2 regions of the Hominiventricola filiformis genome follow, and region 1 is predicted to be linked to the other one. Evidence: riboswitches for the same ligand, from Rfam matches in the RefSeq annotation. Region 1 holds a riboswitch; the other holds the start of a gene.
What was found. Region 1 has a riboswitch for lysine ahead of LKD36_RS03095 (Na+/H+ antiporter NhaC family protein). Riboswitches for the same ligand answer to the same signal wherever they lie in the genome.
Positions count from the first base shown of each region.

Region 2: it holds a riboswitch for lysine, as region 1 does, so the genes downstream of both, dapA (4-hydroxy-tetrahydrodipicolinate synthase) here and LKD36_RS03095 (Na+/H+ antiporter NhaC family protein) in region 1, are expected to answer to the same signal.

Region 1 covers NZ_JAJEPS010000002.1:69,633-73,046, reverse strand. The annotation lists gene LKD36_RS03105 (xanthine dehydrogenase family protein molybdopterin-binding subunit) at 1-1,071, shown strand, start outside; gene LKD36_RS03100 (nucleotidyltransferase family protein) at 1,072-1,770, shown strand; lysine riboswitch at 2,011-2,182, shown strand; gene LKD36_RS03095 (Na+/H+ antiporter NhaC family protein) at 2,287-3,414, shown strand, end outside.
Region 2 covers NZ_JAJEPS010000029.1:16,644-20,057, reverse strand. The annotation lists gene LKD36_RS16485 (cupin domain-containing protein) at 1-261, shown strand, start outside; gene LKD36_RS16480 (DUF2284 domain-containing protein) at 265-906, shown strand; gene LKD36_RS16475 (cob(I)yrinic acid a,c-diamide adenosyltransferase) at 1,021-1,512, shown strand; lysine riboswitch at 1,567-1,744, shown strand; gene dapA (4-hydroxy-tetrahydrodipicolinate synthase) at 1,871-2,770, shown strand; gene dapB (4-hydroxy-tetrahydrodipicolinate reductase) at 2,770-3,414, shown strand, end outside.

The DNA.
Region 1 (3,414 bases):
GAGACAGCCAATGCCTGCGCACTGGACCGCTGTATCGAACATTGTGCTGACAATTTCCACTGGAAAGAAAAATATCCGGTGAGAGATATGGGCAACGGTAAAGTGCGGGCATCCGGTATGGCCATTGCCATGCAGGGCTCCTGTATTTCTAATGTAGATGTTGGGTCCTGTACACTGAAGCTTTCCGATGAAGGAACTTATAATATGATGATCGGTGCAGCAGATATGGGTACCGGATGTGATACGATTCTGGCGCAGATGGCAGCAGAAGTACTGGACTGTGAGCCGGATCAGATCGTAGTCTTCGGTGCAGATACGGATGCGTCTCCTTATGATTCCGGTTCCTATGCCTCCTCCACAACCTATATTACCGGTATGGCAACGCAGAATGCGGCTATGGAACTGCGGGGAAATATTATGAAGATTGGAGCCCAGCTTCTTGAATGCCTGCCGGAAGAGGTGGAATTTGACGGTGAAAAAGTCTATCTCGTAAATGGGGATAAATCTGTCAGCCTGGCAGATATTGCCACCAAATCCCAGGTCAATAACCTGATTCCGGTAGATGTGACCGCAACCTATTCTTCACCGGTCTCTCCGCCTCCCTATATGGTCGGCATGGTGGAAATTGAACTCGACAAAGAAACCGGAAGCGTGGAAATCCTTGATTATGAAGCTGTCGTGGACTGCGGTATCCCGGTCAATCCGAATCTGGCGAGAGTCCAGACAGAAGGCGGCATTGGACAGGGGATCGGTATGGCACTCTATGAAAATGTCAGCTACAATGCCAATGGAAAAATCGCAGAAGGCGATTTCATGCAGTATAAGATTCCTACCCGTCAGGATGTGGGAAATATTCATGTGGAATTTGAGACCAGCTATGAACCGTCGGGACCCTTCGGTGTCAAATCTATCGGTGAGATCGTTATTAATACGCCGGCTCCGGCACTGGCCCATGCCATCTACCGTGCAACCGGTGTGTGGCACAGAACTGTACCGTTCACCCCGGAAAAAATTCTTATGGGTATGATTGATCCGGAATGGAAAGAGACCGATCACCGGGTAAAAGAATAGATGATACATGTGATTTATATGGCGGCTGGAAACAGCCGCCGTTTTGGAAGTAATAAGCTGTTATATCTGTATGAAGGTAAGCCTTTGTACCGGCATGGCCTGGAGTTGTTGCTGAAATTGAAGCAGGAGATGGGAGAGAAGCTGACCGTCACTGTTGTGACCCAGTATGCGGAGATTTTAGAGGAAGTACAGGATATCTTTGAAAGATGCGGGATGGCAGGCATGCAGGCAGTGTTCTGCGAGGAGAGCAGGCTGGGAACATCTTATACGGTCCGGGCAGGAATTGAGGCGGTCATCTCACAGGATCCGGCCTCTGGACAGCCGAAAGAAGGGCAGTCCATGATCGGAGAGAAGGACTATCTCATGTTTATGGTAGCAGACCAGCCCCATCTTACCTTGGACAGTGTCCGAAAACTGGTTGAGGCAGCAGTCAGCTGTGAGCAGTCAGCTTTCTCCGGGCCACTGGCAGAGGAATGTTCCCGATGGGAGACCCTGTCTCTCCGCTGCGGCAGCACCCCCGGCAATCCCTGTATGTTCCGCGCAGATCTTATCCCGGAGCTTATGTCCCTCACCGGCGACCAGGGAGGCCGGAAAGTGTTGAAGCGGTATGCCTGTAAATATGTAGATATTCTTGATGAGAGAGAACTGGAAGATGTGGATGAGATGTTGCAGGTTACGGAAAATCTGGGAGAGAAGTGACATTCTGTGAAAGGAACGTCCGCAGTCCCAGTACTTCATGAGAACGAGTCAGAGACGATGTTCGAATGTTAGTACTGTTGGATCGAGGACTTAGCGCGAGCGGTTCCGCTCACAGAATGTCACTTCGGTTGGTCAGTTTGTTCGTGATCTGCAACATTGCTCCCGGGTTTTTCAAAAAAATTTAAAGAAAGGGTTGCTCTTTTCTAATAACCGTGGTAGCATAGCAGAAAAAGAAAACGTAAAAATGATAGAGGCGCGGGCTTCATGAGTACAGACTGATACAGGTCGGAAACTGTCAGTCATGGAAAGGGAATACCGCCGAAGAGATCCGGACATTTCCGAAGAAAGGATTTCTGGTCTGCCGCAGAAGATGTGTCAGACTGTCACAGGACTGTGGAGAGCTATCATTGGTCAGACAAAATTATAAGGCCATGAACGCAGTCAAAGGAATTGTGTTCATGGCTTTTCTTGTTTCTGGATCTATCATGTTTACAAAAGAAGGGAGAACTTTTCGTTATGGATTATGTACCTGCTATGTACGCCACATTTTGGGCGCTTGTACCGCCGGTTGTGGCAATCGCGCTCGCACTGATCACCAAGGAAGTGTATTCCTCACTGTTCCTTGGAATTTTAGTTGGAGGCCTGTTCTATTCAGGCTTTAGTTTTGAAGGAACTATCGTTCACATTTTCCAGGACGGTGTTGTAAGTGTGCTGTCTGACAGTTACAACGTCGGCATTCTGATTTTCCTGGTTATCCTAGGAGCAATCGTGTGTCTGATGAATAAGGCAGGCGGTTCTGCTGCATTCGGACGCTGGGCCAGCGAACATATCAAGACCCGCACCGGAGCACAGCTGGCTACCGTTGCACTTGGTGTTCTGATTTTTATTGATGACTATTTTAACTGTCTGACGGTAGGAAGTGTTATGCGTCCGGTCACTGATAAGCACAATATCTCACGTGCAAAACTGGCTTATCTGATTGATGCAACCGCAGCTCCGATCTGCATTATTGCACCGATCTCTTCCTGGGCAGCAGCAGTTACCGGATTTGTAGAGGGGGAAGACGGACTGGCATTGTTCATCAGTGCTATTCCTTATAACTTCTATGCATTGCTGACGATTGTTATGATGGTGACTATTGCAATTCTGAACATTGACTTCGGTTCTATGAAAGTGCATGAAGACAATGCAAAAAATGGTGATCTGTTCACTACACCGGATCGTCCATATGGTGACGGTAATGATGAAGTGACTGTTGGAAATGGAGGCGTAAAAGACCTGGTAATTCCGATTCTGTCTCTGATTGTCTGCTGTGTCATTGGAATGATCTGGACCGGTGGATTTTTTGCAGGTGAGAATTTTGTAACTGCATTCTCCAACAGTGATGCATCCGTAGGTCTGGCTGTAGGAAGTGTATTTGCACTGGTAATAACGATTGCACTGTATGTGAGCCGTAAAGTGCTTGGATTCAAAGAGTGCATGGACTGCATCCCGGAGGGCTTCAAAGCCATGGTACCGGCTATTATGATCCTGACCTTTGCATGGACCTTGAAAGCCATGACTGACAGCCTGGGTGCTGCAGAGTTTGTGGCTGCGATCATCAAAGGAGGCGCATCTGGAATTGTAAATCTGCTTCCGGCAATC
Region 2 (3,414 bases), on a different contig from region 1:
GTAACCCTTGAGGAAGCACCGAGAATGGGCTGTGGAATCATGGAGCTTGACCACACCAGCTTTGAGTGGACACTGACCTATGATGAATATGATCTCGTACTGGAAGGTACTCTGGAGATCGAGATTGACGGACGCGTGGTAACGGCAGGACCGGGACAGATCATCTACATCCCGAAGAACAGCCATATCCACTTCCAGACTCCGGATAAGACCAGGTATGCATATTTTGTATATCCGGCAAACTGGGCAGATCTGGCATAAAAAATGCACAGAAGATACTGGCTGCCGGGGGAAGAGATTCCTCCGGCAGTTGTGACATCAGGAGGGAAAGAAGGTGAGCTTGTCATGGCATCTGTAAAATATGATATCGAAGTACAGGTGAGCAGAGTTTCCGTAAGCCGGCTGTTGTCGGAATACTGGAATCCGGATCCGGTACGGGAAGCCTGCAAGCTCTGCCCGGACTATGGAAAAGTATGGTCCTGTCCACCGGGGGTGCCGGAGGCGGATGATTATCTGAAGCCATTCCGGGAAGGATTTCTAATCGCAGTGAAGGTAAAATACCCGGAGGAGACGAGAACACTGGCGGTGTCTGCGGCGAAAGCACAGGAGATCCGGAATCAGACCTATGAAAAAGTAAAACGGAATCTTTTGCTGACACTTCTGGAGCTGGAAAAAGAATTTCCAGGAGGAATCTGTATTGGAGCAGGACGCTGTATCTTGTGCAGCCACTGTGCAAGACAGGACGGCGAATCCTGCAGGTATCCGAAGCTCAGACGATATTCTATAACCGCCTTCGGCTTTGATTTTGCAAGAATGGTCCGTGATCTTCTTGGAATCGAACTGCTCTGGAGTCCGGATGGACTTCCAGAATATGATGTGGCGGTATCAGGACTGTTTTATACGTAAGAGAAATCCTGCAGGAGACACTGCAGGATTTTTCTATCTGGTTGCAATTACTCAGTGACTGGTGTAAAATAAAAACAGGCAGTTTAGTTCTTATATCAGAAATGTGAGGGCATTATGAAAGAAGGAAAGTTACAGATCTATTGCGGAAATGGAAAAGGCAAGACGACAGCAGCAATCGGTCAGGCAATCAGGGAAGCCAGCAAGGGCCGCTCCGTATTCATTGTACAGTTCCTGAAAGGTAAGCAGGAGGAGGAGATCAGCTTCATCAAACGGCTGGAGCCGGAGATCAAGCTTTTTCGTTTTCAGAAGAGAGAAGAAGCATTTGAGAATCTGACAGAGCAGGAGAAGGAAGAAGAGATTCCAAATCTGAAAAACGGCCTGAACTTTGCCAGAAAAGTACTTGCAACCGGAGAGTGTGATGTCCTGATTCTGGACGAGGTTCTGGGGCTCCCAGAACGGGAAATTGCCACACTGGAAGAACTCCATTCACTGCTGGAAGCAGCGGAAAATACCGATCTGATATTTACCGGGATCCGACTGTATCCGGAGATGCTGGAATGGGCGGATGAAGTCTATGAGATCAGCGTGCTGAAAGAGTCAGAATAAAACAATTCGGTGTGTTGACAAAGAAATAGATAAATGCTATATTGAACTCACTAGGTAAGAGATAGAGGTCGCGCGAATCAAGAGTAGGTCGTTGGATGTGTGCAGGCACAGGAGAAAGCGTCGGAAAGGGAAGAGCGCCGAAAGGCCGGAAGCCCTGTAGAAGCCGGTTCTTGGGCATGGAATGAAGAATTTCATGACTGTCATCGTTTTCCGATGAAGCGCTATCCGGGCAGAAGAGATTTTTTGAATGTATTCTGGAGAGGCGTGCACGGGTACGCCTCTTTTTTCATCTATCAGATGGATTAGATTCGTCGTAGATTACATATTTTATAACAAATGATCAGGAGGGGAAAAAAACATGTCTATTTTTACAGGTGCAGGAGTTGCGATTATTACTCCGATGACAGAGACAGGAGCAGTGAATTATCCGAAACTGGAGGAGATTCTGGAGTACCAGATTGCGAATGGTACGGACGCCATCATTATCTGTGGAACGACCGGTGAGTCATCTACCCTGAGCCATGAGGAGCATCTGGAAGCAATTCGGTTTACGGCAGAGAAGGTTGCCGGAAGAATCCCGGTTATCGCAGGTACCGGTTCTAATTGTACAGAGACCGCTATCTATCTTTCTCAGGAAGCAGAAAAATACGGTGTGGACGGCGTTCTCCTGGTAACTCCGTACTACAATAAAGCGACTCAGAAGGGTCTGATTGCACATTTTACAAAGATTGCGAATTCCATCAAAATTCCGGTAATCCTGTACAATATCCAGAGCCGTACCGGCGTGAATATTGCACCGGAGACCATGGCATATCTGGCAAAGAATGTTGAAAATATCGTAGGTGTGAAAGAGGCAAGTGGAAATATTTCCCAGATTGCCAAGATCGCGGAACTCTGTGGTGAGTCCTTTGATATTTATTCCGGAAATGATGACCAGGTCGTACCGCTTCTTTCACTTGGCGGAAAAGGTGTTATCTCCGTACTTTCCAATATTGCACCGAAAGAGACTCACGATATCGTGGCAAAATTCATGGACGGAGATGTAAAAGGAAGCCGTGAACTTCAGCTGCGTGCACTTCCGCTGATCGAGAAACTGTTCTGCGAGGTAAATCCGATTCCGGTAAAAGCAGCAATGAACATGCTTGGATGGGAAGTAGGTCCTCTTCGTATGCCGCTGTCTGAGATGGAAGAAGAGCATCAGAAAGAACTGAAAGCAGCTATGGATGCATTCGGTGTAAAGGCAAAAGGAGAGAACTAATGGTAAAGGCAATTATGCATGGCTGTAATGGCCATATGGGACAGGTGATCACTGGTCTGATCAAAGACGATCCGGAGATTGAGATTGTAGCGGGGATTGATCCGGTGGACTGCCGTGATAACGGATATCCGGTGTTCCCGAATCTGCATGCCTGTACAGTGGATGCGGATGTGATCATTGATTTCACATCTGCAAAAGCGGCCGACGGTCTGATTAACTACTGTGTGGAGAAGAAACTTCCGGTTGTACTCTGTTCTACAGGCCTTTCTGAGGAGCAGTTGGCATCGGTAGAAGCTGCAAGCAAACAGGTGGCAGTGCTGAAATCCGCTAATATGTCCCTTGGAATTAATATGCTTATGAAACTTCTGCAGGATGCTGCGAAGATTCTTGTACCGGCAGGATTTGATATTGAGATCGTGGAAAAACATCACAATAGAAAGCTCGACGCTCCGAGCGGTACTGCGCTGGCACTTGCAGACGCTATTAACGACGGTGTGCTGAACAGCGAATATGCTTACAAATATGACCGCAGTCAGGATCATCACAAGAGAGAGAAGAAGGAGATCGGTATTTCTGCAGTCCGTGGCGGCACCATCGTCGGGGACCATGATGTGATTTTTGCAGGAACAGACGAAGTGATCACC